Regions from separate parts of the Ruegeria sp. AH12 genome, predicted to be linked through region 4. Evidence: riboswitches for the same ligand, from Rfam matches in the RefSeq annotation. Region 4 holds a riboswitch; each other region holds the start of a gene.

Region 1 (4,911 bases), on a different contig from region 4:
CAGCCTTGCTGTCATCATCTGGGATAACATCGTCCAGCTCTGGCTGATCGGCCTCGGTTTCAACCGGGGCGCCAAAGCTTTCCTGATGATAGTTGTCCATATCATAGCCCAGCCCGACCAGAGCATCGCGTACCGCCTGCATGAATGGTTCCGGGCCGCAGCAATAGACTTCACGCTCCAAATAGTCAGGCGCCATCAGGCCCAGCATCAATTGGTTGAACTGCCCCTGATACCCCGTCCAAGGGCGATAGCGGTCGGGCTCTTCAACAACGAATTTCAGATCTAGGCCAGGGGTTCGGCTGGCCATGTGCTCCAGCCGCTGACGAAAGATGATCTCGGACGGTCGTTTGGCGCAGTTGATAAAGACAATATCCAGATCACGCCCCTCGTCCCACATGCAGGTGGTCATCGACATCATCGGCGTGATCCCGGACCCGGCAGAGATGAATAGATATTTGCCAGCCGTGCTTTCAACATTCGAAAACAGCCCGGCTGGTCCGATGGCTTTGATCCGCATGCCGGGTTGCGCGTTGTCCAGCATCCAGCGCGTTCCAATACTGTCGGGCTGGGCCTTGGCGGTGATCGTGATCGATCGTGGCCGCGAGGGAGAAGATGAGATCGTGTAAGTGCGATGCACAACCCCACCCGGCTGCCCAGGAGCCGGGATTTCAAGGGTCAGAAACTGCCCTGGATGGTACGCAAACATCGACCCAGACGGGGCGCGAAAGGTGAAACTGGCCGTATTGGCCATCTCGGGCACGACCGAGACGCATTCCAGTGTTTCGCTGTCCTGCCAGATATTCGCAACCGCGTTGAGATCTTTCATCACCGTTACTCCGCCGCCATTGTTTCGGGGGCCAACCGACCGGCCAACGTGTTGCAATACCAATCCACGAATTGCAGCACACCGGATTCCTGCGTCGGCGAATACGGGCCAGGCAGATAGGCCGGGCTGTTGATACCCAGCTGATTATCCTCGACCACCTGACGGTCTTCGTCATTGGTGGCAATCCAGACCTCAGTCAGACGTTTCAGATCGTAATCGATCCCTTCGACGGCATCCTGGTGAACCAGCCATTTGGTTGTGACCTCGGTTTCAGTCGGGCTGATTGGTGTGACGCGGAACACGATGGAATGATCAGCCAGAAAGTGGTTCCAGGTTGTTGGGTAGTGAAATTTCAACAACGCCCCTGCATCCGCAAAAGGCGACCGGCCAAGCCAGCGCCGCACGGCGGATTTCCCATCCATCGTATAGCTTTGCGCCCCTTCTTTCAGAGGCATCCGGGCCATACGAAATTGCCCGTCATCATGCAGGTAGAATTGCGAGGGCATCCCAGCGGCTTCGCACCTGTCAAAATGGGCTTGCATATGCAGCGGCGTCTCACCCCCTTCGATCCCTGTGACTGCAGGATCATCAGGGAAGGTACGGCATAGCGCGGGATGGTTACCACCGCAGTGGTAACACTCGCGGTTATTCTCCCAAACCAGCTTCCAATTACCTTTTTCAATGATTGAACTTTCAAAAGCCACTTTGGCGTTGCCCAGATCATGCGGCTCCAGATAAGGGCGTGCGGTATTGGCGAACATGTCGAAATCTGGGGCGTTGTCCGCAAGACAGATGTAAACCAACCCGGCAAGCTCGCGGCAATGCACTATCTTCATACCATGCTGTTTGGGATCGAAATCCGGCCCCATATCGCGCGCCCACAGCAATGAACCATCAAGCTCGTAGGTCCATTGGTGATAGGGGCAAACCAGCTTAGGCACATTGCCTTTTGTAGCCTTGCAAATGATCGAACCACGGTGGCGGCAGGTGTTGTGAAACGCCCTGATTTGGTTGTCAGCACCACGCACAATGACAACGCGGTGGGCGCCCACGGTGTAGGTAACGTAGTCCCCTGCTTTCACCAGTTCACAAGCCGGAATGGCAAACAGCCAATCGCGGTAGTGGATGGCTTCAAGATCGGCCTGAAAAACCTGAGGGTCTGTGTAAAAGGCCTGCTCGAGCGCGTGGCCGGGGATGCGACGTGCCAACAGGCTTTGAATGCTGTTCATTTCTGGCTCTCCTGCCGCGCCCCGCGGCATTGCTTGGGCAGATGACAAGGAGGAACCGTCCGGAGGCGCGCGAGGATCACGTCCGAAACATGTGCCCCCACCGCCACCCGCGGTTTGACATATCTGCAAGGCTGGTTTCCGGACTTGAAAGGGGCTTGCGCCCGGTTGCGACACCTTCCCGGGATCCTCGTCCCAGTGGTTGATTGCCGAACCTGACCTTCCTTACCGTTGCGGGGGCAGTGCCGGAATTTCACCGGCTTCCCAATTCTCCGCTGTCTGAGACTCATACAGCGGCACCTCACATACACAGGATAGAGTCGCGCGGTTCTTATGCTGAGAGACTTGCGACATTTTCAGTTTCAAAACAGACATCTCGATGTTCGGGTCGGATCCGGGTTTGTGCAGTAAAACCCCTGGATACATTTCAGGCACAAACCCGCAATCTTCCGCTCGGCTGGTTTGGCGGTATAAGACATCTTCATAACCGTGCGTCCGTTACGTGCCATCGCCCCAAATGCTGAAAGTAGGAGAGCCCCAATGGAAATCAGACCCTTTGGCGTTGAGATGTGGATGAATGAGTTCGAGACGACCTGCGAACTCAATCTGGCTGAGACCTGCGTTCAGTCCATCACGCTGGGCGAACTGTTCGACATGGCGGGCCAGCACAATAGCATTCTGAACGATCTGTCATCCATGAAGATGACCTATGGCGCAATTGAAGGGTCAGAACGCCTGCGCGATGCGATCTGTGGCCTGTATGACAGTCAGGGCCGGGATAATATCCTGACGACGCATGGGACCATCGGCGCGAACTCGCTGGTGCATCAGACGCTGGTATCGCGTGATGATCACGTGATCTCTGTAATCCCGACCTATCAACAACACTATTCCATTCCCGAAAGCATCGGTGCCGATATCGAATTGTTGCATCTGCGGCCCGAAAACGCGTTCCTGCCCGATCTGGACGAGTTGCGGGCGATGGTGCGACCCGATACGCGCCTGATTGCGATCAACAATCCCAACAACCCAACCGGGGCGCTGATGGATCGCGCATTGCTGGAACAAATCGTCGAGATTGCGCGCGACGTTGATGCCTGGCTGCTTTGTGACGAGGTCTATCGCGGAACGGATCAGACAGGCGACGGCTTCACCGTCGCGGTCGCGGACCTGTACGAAAAAGGGATCAGCACGGCAGGCATGTCAAAGGCCTATTCGCTGGCCGGGTTGCGGGTTGGCTGGATCGCCGGACCCAAAGAGATGCTGCATGACGTGATGATCCACCGGGATTACAACACGATCTCGGTCGGCAAGATTGACGAAATGCTAGCCGCCATGGCGCTGGAACATCGCGACAAGATACTGGCGCGGGCGCACCGGATCACTCGCGAAAACTTGCGGATCGTTCAGGATTGGATCGTAAATGAGCCGCTGCTCAGCTGGGTGCCACCAAAATCCGGCACTACGGCCTTGTTGAAATACGATCTGCCGATGGCTTCACGCGATCTATGCGTGACGCTTTTGCAAGAAGAAGGTGTGATGCTGACGCCGGGCAGTGCTATGGACATGGAAGGCTGGCTGAGGCTTGGCTACACCAACCCGACACAAGATTTGAAAGCTGGTCTGGCCCGGATTTCGGAATTTCTGGCGCGCCACGCCAAGTCGTAGCGCGCCAAACGGCCGCGCAAGAATGTAGATTCAACCCGTCTTGCGCCGTCTCAAACGTCCTGTCCGATCAAAAGAGACGACAAACCCCATGAAATTGGTAGATGTCAGATCGCATGCTCTAGAGGGCATGAAGAGGCTGCAGCGCAAGACCATCCGTGGTCGATTTTCAGAGAGTAAGTAAGATTGGAATCCGCTACTCAATTTGTTGATACAGCCTTTATAGGGCTTTGCCTGTTTTGTGCTAACCTGCTGTTTCTAAGAAAGCGCGATACCGGTGTGTTCATGCCACTGGCCGCGCTGTTTCTTATACAAGGCCTGTCCTCTCTTGGCGCTTTGATCGCCGACGCGTCCGTAAGTGAGGTCGAGTTCAACCTTGTGATGCGCGTCAGCGTGCTTGTGGTTGTGTTCGATTTCGCAAGCCCCTTTTTGTTTTGGCTTTATGTCCGCGCCTTGACCAGCGAAGCGGATGAAGCGCACAAACCAAGGCTGCGTTATCACCTGCCTCCGATCATCATATCCGGGCTGCTGATGTCATCGCTGATGTTTCTGCCAACGGATCTGAGCGATGTGGACCTTCCAGAGGACGATCCCCGGTTGTTGCGGTTTGTGTTGATCGCCTTGGCGGTTTTGGTCGCTGACGTATTGTTTCGGATCATAATGGCCGTTTACCTGATCCTAATCATCCGAATGCTAATGACATACCGCAAACGGCTGCGCGAAGTGTTTGCAAGCACCGAAAACCGTGAGCTGACCTGGGTTTGGGTGATCACTTTGGCAGCTATGTCATTTTGGTTTCTATCCGCTGCTGTCAGCATTCTTACAGTGTCCGAGGCCGTCGGGTTCGAGGTGCAAGATGAGTTGCTTGATTTCTTGGAAAGCCTTGCCCTGCTGTTTCTGTTCTGGGTCATTGGCATATGGGGCCTACGCCAACGTCCCGGCCTGACCCGAACACCTGTCTCAGATCCGCCGGACCCGGATGAGCCAGCCGAGCGCAAATACAAGAAATCTGCCCTTGATGAAGAACGCGCTGCGCGGATTGCGAAGAAAATCGAAACGGCGATGAGCCAGGACCTGCTTTATCGCGAACCGAACCTTAGCTTGTGGGATCTGGCCAAGCATATCGGTGTCACATCGCATTATGTTTCGCAAACGTTGAATGCCAACCTGAACAGCACGTTCTTCGACTATATC
Region 2 (4,911 bases), on a different contig from region 4:
CTTCGATATTTCAACCGTGATTAACCAGGGTGCCCGTGAGTATCAGGAAGATGCCATTCTTTCTGAAAAGCCGATCGGATCGGACATAGGGTTCGTGGTCCTGGCAGATGGTATGGGTGGCCACGCGGCGGGGGATGTTGCCTCTAACCTGATCGTTTGTGAGGTGATGAAAGGCTGGTTAGCCGCCGGGCTGAACAAAGACTCATCAAATTCAGAAGTCGTCGCATTCTTGCATGACAGTGCCGAACGCGCGAACAAGCAGATTTTCGAAGCCAGTCGCAACGATCTGAATGTAAGGGGAATGGGAGCTACGCTTCTCATATTGATCTGCATCGAAGATCGCGCGTTTTGGTTTTCCGTCGGGGACTCGCCGCTCTATCTCTGGCGGTCTGGCGAGCTAATACAGCTGAACGAGGATCATTCAATGGCGCCACAAATCGATATGATGGCGAAACTTGGCATGTTGGATCCCGATTTGGCCCGAAATCATCCCGACAGAAACATGCTTACATCGGTCATACATGGTGGCGACATCGCAAAGATCGATTGCCCCTCAGACCCGTTTCAGCTTCTGTCAGATGATGTTCTCATTGCAGCTTCGGATGGGCTTCAGTTTCTAGAAGACAAGGACATTCAAGAGGTCGTCACGCGCAACTATGAAGCGGGTTGCGACGCTATTGCGGACGCGCTGATCAGAGCCTTGATCGGCCTTGATGATCCCGATCAGGACAACATAGCTTTTTCTGTTGCAAAGGTTTGTTCTTAGGCGTTGATAGCTGGCGTTGAACTGATATCGTGGCGCATCTGCATTTTTGCAACCTGACTTGCCACAACTGAATCCTTCGATTTTTGTAGTGGCGATTGGCCCGTTTTGCGCTGAACGAGTATCAAATCACCTCTACCAACTCCGCATGTTTGAACAAAGCAGGCCGTGATTTAACTAAATCGAATACATCCTACGCCCGCCGCGTTTCAGCAACGGCGTCATCGATGAGTGGAACCCGGACGCCAGGTTGAACAACTGCCGGATCATAGGGTTTGCGATCAAACACCTCACGCACCATATCTGCAAAGAAAGACAGTGGTTTGCTGGGATAAGCGGGATCAAAGCTGGATTGATCCCAGCGTTCGCAGAACTCGGCACAGTCATAGAAATAGATGCTGTCACGATGAGCTTGGCGTTTTTCGGGGTTCGCGCCTACGTGCTCTCCGAAGTAAACAAGCTGAAAATCCCCATGGGTGTGCACACACCACGTGACCTGTTCGCGCAGGAAGGGTTTGAGGATTGAGGCCGCATATTCATCGTGATTATGCGGCGCGTATATGTCACCGATATCATGCAGCAGGGCGCCAACGATCCAATCTATGTCTGCCCCGTCAAACCAGGCGCGGGTGGCCGATTGCACCGAATGGCCAAGACGTGTGACTTGATAACCGGACAGGCTTTTGTCGAGCCGTTCCATTGCCTCCAGCAAACGATCTGCCGTTCCTTTGCAGTACTCACGCTCCAGAGTATCGAGGAAGGTGTAATCCTCTTTGTCCCCGTCCTTCATCTGCGTGAATTTCACCTGGTCCATAGCATGTCCTTTGGCGTTTACGTGTGGGTCAGCGGGTGCAAGCAAGCTTACAATTCTGGACTATCCACGCAAACACCGGACTGGGCAAATCAAACCTGTTGTGCCGGTGAAAGTTGTAGTCGCCGGAGCTGAGTGTTCGACCTCGTCCAAGAGCACAAAGCTGTGCGATGATCCCGCAGCCCGTTCGATGTCACAGCGGCATGCGAAAGGATCGGCGGGCCTGTGCGCCGCCGCGCCTTTCACGTTTTGGCATGGCAAGTGGCAAAGGTCTGAACGGCTGTTCCAGCGAAGTCAGAAGCAATTCGCAGAACGCTGCAACGGCAGGTGAGTGATCTTTAAATGGTGCAGCTGTTTCGTAAGCATGCCTCGCAGCTACTGCATAGCTGGCATTGCCTGGAACACCCGCGATCCATTGCATATAGCCAAGCTGTCCCATCTGACGTGCTTCATCTACAGGCATGGGACCTGTGTCGAGTTGAATAATCGTCCGTTCCAATAACATCGCGCCCTCCGCGCAAGGGGAGGAGTGTGGCTGGTCACGGTGATGTGCCGGGGACGCTTGGTCCTTCGGTCGTCTCTGCCGTTCCCAAGGCACCCCGCCCGGGTTCAAGTTGACTGCGGCGCATGTCATCATACACCGTAGATGGCAGGTCTCCTGACTTGCGGGTCAACGCTTTCCCGTTCCTTCCCGAACCCTAGGGCTCAGTGGTTTTCAACGGGGTCGCTCGCCGCTTACAGTTGCGGGGGCAGTCACGGAATTGGGTATGAACCCGCACCGTGTTCCCTTTTCAGCCGACTCGAACCGAGCCGGACACCATCATAAACACTGTCTCATACGCAAATCACTATGTCCATCGGGTTCGGATGCAATCTGATCATCGCTGGAAAAGGTTTGTCAAAGTTGAAGAGATCGCGGGTTCGACCCTTAGGGGTCTTTACAGGGCGTGGCATTCGGGTGCCTTAATGTTAGCAAATGTTGAAGATCTGAACAGAAAGAACGCTAATATGTCGAACCATGGCTACGACTCCGGCCGATTGAACCTGCCCTTCGTTGGTATCTGTACCTTTGGCAAGTATCCCTATGTAGAGGATTGGAACGCAATTGACGCCGACGTTGCGGTTCTTGGCGCCCCGTTTGATTTTGGCTGTCAATGGCGGTCCGGGGCGCGGATGGGGCCACGCGCGATCCGTGAGGCGTCGACGCTGTTCTCATTCGGGCATGCAGGGGCCTATGATCACGAAGATGATGTCACCTATTTGGATCCGGCCAAAGTAACCATTGTTGATATCGGCGATGCAGACATCGTGCATACCGACACGATGAATAGCCACGCAAATATCGAGTTTGGGGTGCGCAAAATACTGGAGGCCGGGGCGCTACCGGTCGTCTTGGGCGGCGATCATTCGATCAATATCCCCTGCATCAATGCCTTTGATGATCAGGAACCGATCCATGTGGTGCAAATTGATGCGCACCTGGATTTTGTCGATGAACGGCATGGGGTGCGCTATGGTCATGGCAACCCGATGCGCCGTGCCGCTGAAAAACCCTATGTCACGGGCCTCAGTCAGATCGGCATTCGCAATGTATCGTCCACCGCCAAGGATGGCTATGTGGATGCCCGCGCCATGGGATCAGACATCCAATCTGTCCGGCAATTCCGCAAAATGGGGGTCGATGGGATGCTGGCCCGCATTCCCGAAGGCGCGCGGTATTATGTGACTATCGACATTGATGCCTTTGACCCGTCCATCGCCCCGGGAACAGGCACACCAAGCCATGGCGGGTTCATTTACTACGAAGTGCTAGAGCTCATGGCAGGTCTGGCCAAGCGGGGCGACATTGTTGGTCTCGATCTGGTTGAAGTCGCCCCGAACTATGACGCCACCAGCTCCACCCAAATCCTTGCGGCCCAGTTGCTAATGAACATCATCGGGCGAGTGCTGCATGAGAAAGAGCAGCGTTAGATTCGCCAGTAGCCATCTATTTGAGCTTAGTGTTTGGGCGAGCCACCGCCATCGGCGGTGGTTTTGTGCCATACTGAGCGCATTGAAGCGCTCCTTAAGGCGGATTTTTAGATGACAGCGATTGCCAAACTGAACTTTCTAAGAAAACCAGCTGGGTTGCCGCGGATCCGTTTCGACCTGATCAGATTGCGCGAGGAAGATATTCAGGACCTGCGCGACGCATATGCTGCGATGTACGAAATCTCTGACATCGCGATGGGTGATCAGCGCGGATATTTCGCTCTGGCGCGCGGGCATGGTTATGATCAAGACCTTTGCCATGACGATGACCGCACGTTTCTGACCTGGCGCCGGTCCTAGGTCTATTCATTCGAAAAAGCACTTAACAGCGCGCTGAAACGGTGGCGCGTGGACGACGAACTCGAACCTACGCTTCCCTATTGGGATTGGAGGCAGTTTGCCACAGCGACGCACGCCTCGAACGGGCTGCCGAAAGTAGTGGACGATGCGACCTACACAAACAGTGCCGGGGATGATGTTCCAAACCCGCTGGCCCGCGCACACAGCCTCTATCGTAGCATTGCCCTGGGTTTGACTGGTGATGAGATCTTCACACGCAGATACACAACGCGCCTGCGCAGCAATATCCCATTGCTGGAGGATGAGGTTGAGCGTTACCTGACCAATCCAAACTTTGAAGCCTTCCAGGCCGACTTCAACTTTGCGGCTCATGGCGGTATCCACGTTTTAACGGGTGGCACGGATACATCGTCGCCATTGCCCCGCTCGATTGGAGATATGGGCAGCACAGTGTCCGCGTCTTACGATCCCGTTTTCTGGCTGCACCATGCGATGTGCGACAAGGTTTGGGCAGATTGGCAGGCGTTATGGCCAGCGGCCAATGTTCCACAGCATGTTCTGGACACAGTTGTATATGATGGTCGGGTGGGCCGCGATCTGATCGATGCGGAAACCTCACTTCGCTACATCTATTCCGAGGATTCCGTTGAAGCCGCGATTGGTGCTTTGGGCACCGCAGACAGCGCGCCCGCGGCCGCATTGTCAGCGGCGGCCAGCAATGTGACCGAGGTTCGGCTGGGCACAGTGAAAGCCGGGTTTGTCAGGGCGGAACTTGAATTCCATCGCATGCGCCCGCCAACGGAAAGCTTTGAGCTGCGCGCCTATGTCGACAATGCCAGTTGTGATGCTTCGACAGGGTACAAAGACAAAAGCTATGCAGGGCGCCTTGTCTTTTTTGGTCACGGCACCTGTCCGGGTGCGCCGGGTCATTGTAACCCGGCCTTGGCAGTCCGTGATGATTATGACCAAAGATACAAGCATCCGCTCAGATATGAGCATACGCGGT
Region 3 (4,911 bases), on a different contig from region 4:
AACCGGCTGTCGCCGACCATGTAGATCCCGTGATCGTTACGCAGTTGCTCGACCAGTTCGGGGGCCGCGCCGAGGCGCGAAAACATACCGCGGTGCTGGGCGACAAAGCCAAACCGGTCTGATCCGGTCAGACGCTGCAACTCGTCTGCCAGTTGTTGACGCAGACCCAGCATAGAGAGGCGCACCTCCTCCAGCTCAGCGGCCCAATCTGCGCGCAGGGCATCGTCGGTAAGGATGGTGGTCACGACCCGTGCGCCATGGTCCGGCGGGAACGAGTAATTCTGGCGGTTCAGGAAGGCCAGCGTCGACTGGTTCAATGCCGTCTGCGCCGCGTCATCGCTGATTGCCATCAGCAGGCCGGTACGCTCACGGTACACGCCGAAGTTCTTCGAGCAGGACGCCGCGATCAGGCAGCGCTTGACCGACGAGGCCATCAGGCGGGTTGCTTGCGCGTCTTCCTCAAGACCGTCACCAAAGCCCTGATAGGCAATGTCGATCATGGCAACCAGGCCAAGCTCGTTGATCAGGTTCACAACCTCTTGCCATTGCACCATGTTCAGGTTTGCGCCGGTCGGGTTGTGGCAGCAACCGTGCAGCAAAACCACGTCGCCCGCCTTGGCAGTTTTCAGGTCCTCGATCATGCCGTCGAAATCGACGCCGCGGGTTTCGCCGTCGAAATAGCGATACTGGACGGTCTCCATGCCCAGATAATTCAGGATCGACAGGTGGTTCGGCCATGTCGGGTTCGATACAAACACGCGCGCCTCAGGATTGGCCATGCGAATCATCTCAAACGCCTGACGGCAGGCACCCGTCCCGCCCGGTGTCGCAACGGCGGCAATATTGGCACGCGGCACCGCATCGCCAAGGATCAAGCCGATCATTGCATCGGCATAGGCCGGATCACCCGCCAGTCCCGTATAGGCTTTGCTTTCCTGCTCCTCCAGAATGCGTTTTTCGGCGGCTTTGACCGCACGCATTACCGGGGTAACACCTTCGGCATTCTTGTAGACGCCGACACCCAGATCAATCTTCTGATCACGCGGGTCTTCGCGGTACATCTGCATCAGCGCCAGGATTTTGTCGGCGGGCTGCGGTTTGAGGTTCTCGAACATCAGGTCTCTCCGGTTGCGACGGGCAGGGTTGGGAAAGCACCCCATTCAGCCCAGGAGCCGTCATAAAGCGCGTGGTCTTTTTTGCCCATGCGTTCAAGCGCAAGGCTCAGGATTGCAGCGGTCACGCCCGAACCGCACGAGGTGATCGCTGGTTTAGCCAGATCCACGCCTGCGGCCTCAAACACGGCGCGGCACGCATCGGGCGACTTCATCGTGCCGTCACTATTTAGCAGGCTGCCAAAGGGCACGTTGCGCGACCCCGGTATGTGACCCGATCGCAGCCCTTCGCGCGGTTCAGCCTCGGCCCCGGCAAAACGGGCGGCGGCTCGGGCATCGATGATCTCATGATCAGCCAGTTTGGAGGCGGCGGACACCTGTGTCACGTCGCGCACCAGATGGTTCTGAACCCGTACGGTCATATGCCGATCCCGAATCACAGGGGGCAGATCTTCGATCTCGCGCCCTTCGGCCTGCCATTTCGGCAGACCGCCATCCAGCACGGCAATGTTGTCCTGCCCCATCAAGCGGAACATCCACCAGACGCGCGCTGCTGAGGACAGGCCCGAGCCGTCATAGACAACCACCTGATGTCCATCCCCCACGCCCATCGCGCGCAGGCGGGACATGAACTTCTCGACCGGCGGCATCATATGCGGCAGGTCCGAGCGATGATCCGCAATATCGTCGATATCAAAGAACCGCGCGCCCGGGATATGACCCTCATCATACTCAGCTCTGGCATCGCGCCCATGCTGCGGCAGGTACCACGACCCATCCAGCACCCGCAGATCGGGGTCCTTGATATGGGCGGCAAGCCAGTCGGTGGAAACCAGGGTTTTCGGATCGTCTTGCATCAAAGCCTCCCCTAAGCGAGTCTGAGTTTCCCTATATCCGAGCGGCGAAACGTGCAAGCCATGCCAAGGCCTGCACGCCCCTGAGCGCTGACAATTTTTTCCAAACATACACGTTTGACTGCTTGACAGGTGGCACCCGGTGCCAGACACCTGCCTGACATGGTTTCCAAAGGGGAATTTCCCCGGAGGAATGAAAAGGGAATCCGGTGCGACAATACCCGTCAATTCCGGAACTGCCCCCGCAACTGTAGGCGGAGTTTCGTCCCATTTGGGCCACTGACCGAAGCAATCGGTTGGGAAGGTCGGGATCGAAGCCAATCCGCAAGTCAGGAGACCTGCCATGTGCAAACCGGGCGAAAGCCCAATTATTAAACCTTTCTACCGTCGGGTGTGACGGGAAGGAGACCAAACTATGCATATCGAACCGGGCGTCGTAAATGGCGCCAAACTTGTCCTGAGCTACGTCACCGCAACTGGCGCAGGGCTCTATACCGCTAAAATGGCATGGGACAGCCTGAAAAGCAGTGGCCTTGCCAGCCTTGCCATTCGCTCAGCCCTGACCACCGGGCTGGTTTTCACCTTCTTTGAGGTATTGCCGCACTTCCCGGTCGGGGTGTCAGAGGTTCACTTCATTCTGGGATCGACCCTGTTTTTGTTGTTCGGTGCGGCCCCTGCCGCGATCGGTCTGATCGCGGGCTTGTTCATTCAGGGGTTTTTCCTGGCGCCTTTCGACCTGCCTCAGTTCGGGATGAACATGACAACGCTGCTGGTTCCGCTGTTTGCCTTGCAAGCTTTGGCCAATCGCATCATTGCGCCAAATTCGGCCTATATTGATCTGAAATATTCTCAGGCGCTTGCGCTGTCGACGGCCTATCAGGGCGGTGTCGCCATCTGGGTGGCATTCTGGGCCTTTTATGGCCAAGGATTTGGAGCCGAGAACTTTACAGCGGTCGCCAGTTTCGGCGCTGCCTACATGCTGGTTATCCTGATAGAACCACTGGCTGATCTGGCCGTTTTGGCCGCAGCAAAATCCATGCGGGATCTGGGCAAGTTTGGCCTGTTCACACCGCGCCTTCACAACACTGCATAACCCTATTGCGCCGCGTTACCCTGCGCGGCGCAACCTGAAATGCTGAATGATTCCGATCACGCTGATGATGATCCAGAAGCCTTCAATCAGCATCGACGCCAGATTGAAGTTCTGAAGCAGCGAATAGACAATCAAAACAGACCCCAGCAGGTTCACTACGGGAAAAGCCAGATCTTCGGAATTCATGTACCGCATCTGCGTGGCGAAATAGGCGGCAACTACGATCAAGGCTCCGAAGGAACCGATGGCGTCCACGATGGTCAGGCTGTTGAAAAACTCGCTCATCAATGAACCTTGCCGTTTTCCTGAACATCTGGCTGTTGCGCATAGTGATGCATGTTCAGAAACGCCGCCCCTTCAGCACCTGCGCGATATCCATGCGGGATATCCGCTGCAAATCGCAGCCCCTGCCCCGATTGCAAGGGCACCCAAGCCTCGCCTTTCAGAATGTCCAATGTGCCGCTGAGCACAAAGACCTCCTCGGTCACACCAGCGGCATGGGCAGGGGACTCATGGCTTTGGTTCGGGTCGAGGTTGACGTGAAATGTCTCTGCCCCCAAGGCCGGATCAAAGGGGAAGACGATCTTGACCTCGATGCTGCCGGGAAAGGTGACGGTTTGAAAGACCGAAGGATCGCCATTCACGGTGTCGATCAACGCGCTAAGCGGCAGCTGAAATCCTTTGGCAATCTTCCAGAGCGTTGCGATCGTCGGGCTTGATTCGCCGCGTTCGATCTGACCTAGCATCGCTTTGCTGACACCGGTGATTTCGGCAGCTTTCGACAGGCTCAACCCCGAAGCGGCCCGCACATCCCTTAGTTTCAGTGTTATGTCGTCCGGAGCCATGCCATTGTCTTTCGAATCCTCTTGTGCGTTATAGCGCACATATGGTACGTGCGCTATAACGCACATACCCCGCATATTGCAACCGGGGCAAAAGGGAAACAGCATCATGCCAATGTACCGATCCAGAACCTCTACCCATGGCCGCAACATGGCCGGTGCCCGCGGACTGTGGCGCGCCACCGGTATGCAGGACGATGATTTCGGCAAGCCGATCATCGCCATTGTCAACTCCTTCACTCAGTTCGTGCCGGGTCACGTCCACCTAAAGGATTTGGGCCAGATGGTCGCGCGTGAGGTTGAAAAGGCTGGCGGTGTTGCCAAGGAATTCAACACCATCGCGGTGGATGACGGCATCGCCATGGGCCATGACGGGATGCTCTATTCCCTACCCTCACGCGAAGTGATTGCGGATTCTGTGGAATACATGGTCAACGCGCATTGCGCCGATGCGATGGTCTGTATCTCGAACTGCGATAAGATCACGCCGGGCATGTTGATGGCTGCGATGCGTCTGAACGTTCCAGCGATTTTTGTCTCGGGCGGGCCGATGGAGGCTGGTAAGATCGACATCGCTGATCTGGATGCCAAGAAGATCGACCTTGTAGATGCCATGGTCGCCGCCGCTGACGACCGGTTCACCGATGAGCAGGTTCAGCATATCGAGGAAAACGCCTGCCCCACCTGCGGCTCGTGCTCAGGCATGTTCACGGCGAACTCGATGAACTGTCTGGCCGAGGCACTGGGTCTGGCGCTGCCGGGCAACGGCTCCACCCTCGCCACGCATGCGGACCGCAAACAGCTGTTCCTTGAAGCGGGTCGCCGGATCGTCGAGATCACCAAGCGGCACTATGATCTGGACGAAAAAGGCTTCCTGCCACGCGAGATCGCGACGTTTGATGCATTCGAGAATGCCATGAGCCTCGACATTGCCATGGGTGGATCGACCAATACGGTCCTGCACCTACTTGCCATCGCCAACGAGGGTGGCGTCGATTTCACCATGTCCG
Region 4 (4,911 bases):
TCAACCGCGTCAAGACCGATGCACAGGCCTTTATCCAGTCTTTCGGGTTCATCCTGCCCCCCTTTGCCAACTGGTCTCCGGATCAGATGCGCAGCGCCAAGGCCGACACGATCCGCGCCCGGGGACTGGGATGGGACATCACCGATTACGGGCAAGGCAAATTTGATGAGCTTGGCCTGTTCCTGTTCACCCTGCGCAATGGAGATGAGAACGATCTGAGCCACGGTCGCGGGATGCTTTACGCAGAAAAACTGCTGATCTCGCGCGACAAGCAGCTATCGCCGATGCATCGCCATATCGTCAAAGCCGAAGATATCATCAACCGGGGCGGCGGCGATCTGGTGATGGAGATCTATGCCTCGAACCCCGACGGCAGCGTCGACCGAGACACACCGGTTGTGGTTCCCAGCGATGGATGCGATATCACCATCGCTCCGGGCGAATTGCTGCGCCTGAAACCCGGCGAAAGCGTAACCCTGATGCCCGGCATCTGGCACGCCTTCTGGGCCGAGCGCGGGGATTGCCTGATCGGCGAGGTCTCAACCGTAAACGACGACCGCACCGATAACGTGTTTGAACAATCCATCCCCCGCTTTGCCACGATCGAAGAAGATACCGAGGCCGAATTCCTGTTGGTTGCGGATTACTGATCTGATCCGGCAGCGGTGGCCTGAAAAGCAACAACCGGCCCCAGCATTGGGGCAGGAAACTTCCCTGTTGCATTATCCGAGTATTTTTGTCAGTTACTGGCTGACCTAGTCAGATCCCTTGGAATCACGCCCGGTCCGGATCAGCGACCACAAGGGGTGTATTCAATGGCAAATTCACTTGCAGATCTTCTGGCCATGGATGCTGTCGCAAGCCGTCATGGCTGCGCGCTCAAGCCAAAACTACGGCAAGCGATTGAGGCTGATCTACGGCTTCCAGCCCGTGCATCTACGACGCAGTCTGACCAACCCATAGATCAGAACAACCTGCCAAAAAACGTTCACAGCCTTACCTGTTGTGTCGCAAAACAGGGGAGGAAATACGCATGACACCCCCTGAAAACAAGTCGATCCGCCCACTGGTCCAATTCGAATTTGATGATTTCGAGCGCGGGCTCCTGCCTGTGATGCGCCATTTCATTCAAAGTTTTGCAGAGCCCGATACGCAATCCTGGCAATTTGCGTATTCTACCGCCATCGAGCGGTGGGGCGTGGATCAGGGTCTGACCTTGGCCCATCTGGTCTACAAGATCATCAAGGCCACGCTTTACAGCCGCCCCTACGGATTGGCGTTCAACGACCCGCTCTGCGTCGAAAGCCGCAACCATTTCACCAGTGATGAACTGGCGTTGATGCGTATGCTGCATCACATGCGGCGCGACGAAACACCAGCCGCCCGAGATGCCGCTGGGTTGCTTTCTGGCGGGTATCCGGATGCCCATGTCGTGCAAGCGGGCCTGACACTTGCCAACCGGTTCCCAACAGATGCCGCGCGTCGCGAGCGCATCAATAGCAGACCCGTTCTTCGGGTCGTACGATAGTGCTCGGTCGTAAACGACGATACTTGACAAGCATATCTTCACCAGAATAGCTGACCTGTGATGGTTCCCGCTACTTTGATTGCGGGATGAAAATGGGAATACGGTGCGGCCCCCGAAATATCGGAACAGGCCAAGTCCGTGACTGCCCCCGCAACTGTAAGCGGAGAGCGACGCCAAATCACCACTGGCCCGAGCAGGCCGGGAAGGTTGGCCAAGCAACGACCCGCAAGTCAGGAGACCTGCCATCACCAGTGAAACCAACCCGGGACGGGGCGTCCTGGAAGGAGGATTGATGGCACATATGCGTCCTATCGGGACTGGCACTTTCGACACGGGCGTTCTGCGCGTTGAGGGTGGCAATGACCCGCAACGCTGATCACTTTGTGCTGATCTGCTCGACCTGCCAGGGTGAGATCGAAGCCAGCGCCGCCCAAAGTCTGCTGGACGCTTCGCTGCCTGACGGGTTCGCTACGCGACTGATCCCGTGCATGGCAGGATGCGAACGTCCCATGGCCATCGGTCTGCAAGCCGAAGGCAAGGCGCAATACCTGTTTGGCGATATTCAAAGTACCGCCGATCTGGATGCAATCGCCGCCTTCGCCCATCAGTACCGCGACAGCGAGAGCGGCTGGACCAGCGCAACAGATCGCCCCCCCGCCTTGCTATTCAAAACACTGGCACGTCTGCCCCGTCTTCCAAAGCGGGATAAGGCATGAGCTTTCTAGTCGCGGAAAACCTGGAATACTACGCCCTGAATGGCGATATGTTGCTGCAAAGCGTCTCATTCTCTTTGGAAGAAGGGGCCATACTTGCCATCGCCGGTCCGAACGGCGCCGGCAAAACAACGCTGCTGAACCTGCTCTGCGGGGTCGAACGTCTGGCGCTGGGGGATGTACGGATCAACGGTCAAAGCCTGCGCAGCCTGTCTGCACAGGAACGCGCCCGGACCATTGCGGTTGTTGGCCAGCAGGAGTTGCCCGATGGCCGCCTGAAACTACGCGACTATGTCGCGCTGGGTCAGATTCCCATTCAAAGCGACCGCTCGGCAGAAGACCACAAGATGGATCTTGCGCGCGTTCTGCGCACGACCGAGCTGACCCATCTGGCGGATAAGCCGATGCAACGGCTCTCGGGTGGGGAACGTCAGCGCGCCCATATCGCGCGTGCATTGGCGCAGAACCCCTCGCTGCTGTTTCTGGACGAGCCCACCAATCATCTGGACCCCGATGCCAAGGGGCACATGCTTTCGCTGGTGGCCGAACTGGGCGTGACGGTGGTGATGATCGTGCATGATTTGGTCGTGATCCCCGAATTCGCCAGCCATGTCGCGCTGATGAAATCCACACGCATGACGGGCTTTGGGCCGGTCGACCAAATACTCACGCCAGATCATGTGCGCGACACGTTTGGTGTTGACTACCTGTGCTTCCAGCACGAAGGGCGCGTGATCCCGGCGCTGGATATCCGAAAACGAACGCTTTCATCCTGACAGGAGACATTGATGAAACAGAAAATTTGGTCAGCTTTGATGATCACCGGCTTGGCCAGTGGCGCAGCAGCGCATGAGGTGACCGTTGACAATTGCGGCGAACCGCTGGTGTTCGACGCCAAGCCGGAACGGCTGGTTGTGCATGACATGAACATGACCGACATGGCCTTTGCGCTTGGTTTGCAAGAACACATTGTTGGCCTGACCGGTATCACCGGTTGGTACAAGACAAGCCCTGATTTCGATAAGCTGCGCGGTGACATCCCGGAACTGGCCCCCAAATACCCAACCGTCGAAAACCTGGTTGCGGCAGAGCCCGACCTGTTCTTCGCGGGCTGGTATTATGGCATGAAGCCCGGTGGTGACGTGACCCCGGACACTCTGGCCCCGTTCGGCATCAAGACAATGATCCTGACCGAAAGCTGCGTGCATCTGGACAAGGACCGCCCTGTGGCCAGCATGGACCTGTTGTTCAACGATGTGCTGCGTCTGGGTCAGGTCATGCACGTCGAGGAAAAGGCCGAGGAACTGGTTGCAGGCTGGAAAGAACAGCTGTCTACCATCGAGGCCAAAACCGCCGATCTGGCCAAACCCCGTGTTTTCCTGCTGGACGGCCCTGCAGATGCGCCCTTTACCGCTGGCAAATTCGCCATCCCCGATGCGATGATCGCAGCGGCTGGCGGCGAAAACGTCACCCATGACATGGACACCAGCTGGGGCCGCACCTCGTGGGAAGCGGTTGCTGCATCGAATCCGGAATTCCTGGTGCTGCTTGACTATCAGACCGGCAACGGGGCAGAGGACACGTTCAAGTTCCTGCAAGAGCACCCGGTGATGTCCCAAACAGATGCTGTGAAAAATGAACGCTGGATCGGCCTGCGCTATGAAGAGCTGACACCGGGACCGGCAAACATTGACGCGATCCAGAAGATGGCGGATGCGATGCACCCGACGGCGACCAACTGATATGGTCCAGACGGGCCGGATAGTTGTGCTGGGGGCGGTCGTTCTGACCGCCCTTTTGCTGCTGTCGACAGTCTACGGTACAACCCCGATCCCAGTGGCGGATGTCATTGCCGCCATCGGCCTGGGCACAGGTCTGTCAGAAGGCGAGATGTCACCGCTGCATCGGATCGTGTTTGATCTGCGCCTACCGCGCGCGCTGTTCGCCGCTGTCATCGGTGCGGGGCTTGGTGTTGTGGGGGTGGTACTGCAAACCACCACGCGCAACGACTTGGCAGATCCATTTCTGTTCGGTCTCTCTTCGGGCGCGGCTGCGGGCGCTGTTCTGGTCATCACCGTCACCGGTGATGTGCTGGGCATCTGGACCCTGCCGCTGGCCGCGTTTTGCGGCGGCCTGATCGCATCGGGCATCGTGCTGGCCTTGGTCCAAGGGCTGCGCACAAGTGCACCGGAAAAACTGATCCTGGCGGGGCTTGCCGTGTCTTTCCTGTTCTCCGCCATCACCAACTATCTGATCTTTTCCGGAGACAACCGAGCCGCCCATTCGGTGATCTTCTGGATGTTGGGCGGACTGGGCCTTGCGCGGTGGGAGACGTTCCCATTGGTCCTGATCGGCCTAGCCCTGATCCTGGGCTATGCACTCTATCGAAGCCGCTGGCTTGACGCCCTTCTGACCGGAGATTTCACCGCTGCCACCTTGGGTATCCCGGTTCAGGGTCTGCGCTTTCGCATGTTCTTTGTTGCAGCTTTGGCCACGGCAAGCTTCGTGTCGGTCGCGGGTGTCATCGGCTTTGTCGGTCTGATGGTCCCTCATATCGCACGGGGGATCGCAGGAACGCTGCATCGCAACCTGCTGATCACCTCGGCCATTGTGGGGGCTATCCTGCTGACCGCCTCTGACATCGTGTCCCGACTGCTTCTGGCCCCTCAG

Evidence for each region. Region 4 has a riboswitch for cobalamin ahead of ACR0EL_RS10735 (DUF1636 family protein). Riboswitches for the same ligand answer to the same signal wherever they lie in the genome.
Region 1: another riboswitch for cobalamin. It lies ahead of ACR0EL_RS07465 (aromatic ring-hydroxylating oxygenase subunit alpha); the one in region 4 lies ahead of ACR0EL_RS10735 (DUF1636 family protein).
Region 2: another riboswitch for cobalamin. It lies ahead of ACR0EL_RS07780 (hypothetical protein); the one in region 4 lies ahead of ACR0EL_RS10735 (DUF1636 family protein).
Region 3: another riboswitch for cobalamin. It lies ahead of ACR0EL_RS13915 (energy-coupling factor ABC transporter permease); the one in region 4 lies ahead of ACR0EL_RS10735 (DUF1636 family protein).

What each region holds. Positions count from the first base shown of each region.
Region 1 covers NZ_JBQFYL010000003.1:153,330-158,240, forward strand. Annotated here, with positions in the region: gene ACR0EL_RS07460 (FAD-binding oxidoreductase) at 1-826, opposite strand, end outside; gene ACR0EL_RS07465 (aromatic ring-hydroxylating oxygenase subunit alpha) at 832-2,055, opposite strand; cobalamin riboswitch at 2,168-2,371, opposite strand; gene ACR0EL_RS07470 (aminotransferase) at 2,593-3,720, shown strand; gene ACR0EL_RS07475 (helix-turn-helix domain-containing protein) at 3,904-4,911, shown strand, end outside.
Region 2 covers NZ_JBQFYL010000003.1:213,580-218,490, reverse strand. Annotated here, with positions in the region: gene ACR0EL_RS07790 (PP2C family protein-serine/threonine phosphatase) at 1-766, shown strand, start outside; gene ACR0EL_RS07785 (HD domain-containing protein) at 957-1,577, opposite strand; gene ACR0EL_RS07780 (hypothetical protein) at 1,768-2,079, opposite strand; cobalamin riboswitch at 2,206-2,411, opposite strand; gene speB (agmatinase) at 2,583-3,545, shown strand; gene ACR0EL_RS07770 (hypothetical protein) at 3,657-3,905, shown strand; partial or broken gene ACR0EL_RS07765 (tyrosinase family protein) at 3,918-4,911, shown strand, end outside.
Region 3 covers NZ_JBQFYL010000009.1:28,398-33,308, reverse strand. Annotated here, with positions in the region: gene ACR0EL_RS13925 (amino acid aminotransferase) at 1-1,115, opposite strand, end outside; gene sseA (3-mercaptopyruvate sulfurtransferase) at 1,115-1,969, opposite strand; cobalamin riboswitch at 2,113-2,326, shown strand; gene ACR0EL_RS13915 (energy-coupling factor ABC transporter permease) at 2,382-3,059, shown strand; gene ACR0EL_RS13910 (CBU_0592 family membrane protein) at 3,075-3,344, opposite strand; gene ACR0EL_RS13905 (helix-turn-helix domain-containing protein) at 3,344-3,904, opposite strand; gene ilvD (dihydroxy-acid dehydratase) at 4,011-4,911, shown strand, end outside.
Region 4 covers NZ_JBQFYL010000005.1:107,339-112,249, reverse strand. Annotated here, with positions in the region: gene ACR0EL_RS10745 (D-lyxose/D-mannose family sugar isomerase) at 1-650, shown strand, start outside; gene ACR0EL_RS10740 (hypothetical protein) at 1,034-1,528, shown strand; cobalamin riboswitch at 1,573-1,789, shown strand; gene ACR0EL_RS10735 (DUF1636 family protein) at 1,888-2,244, shown strand; gene ACR0EL_RS10730 (ABC transporter ATP-binding protein) at 2,241-3,017, shown strand; gene ACR0EL_RS10725 (ABC transporter substrate-binding protein) at 3,030-3,983, shown strand; gene ACR0EL_RS10720 (iron ABC transporter permease) at 3,985-4,911, shown strand, end outside.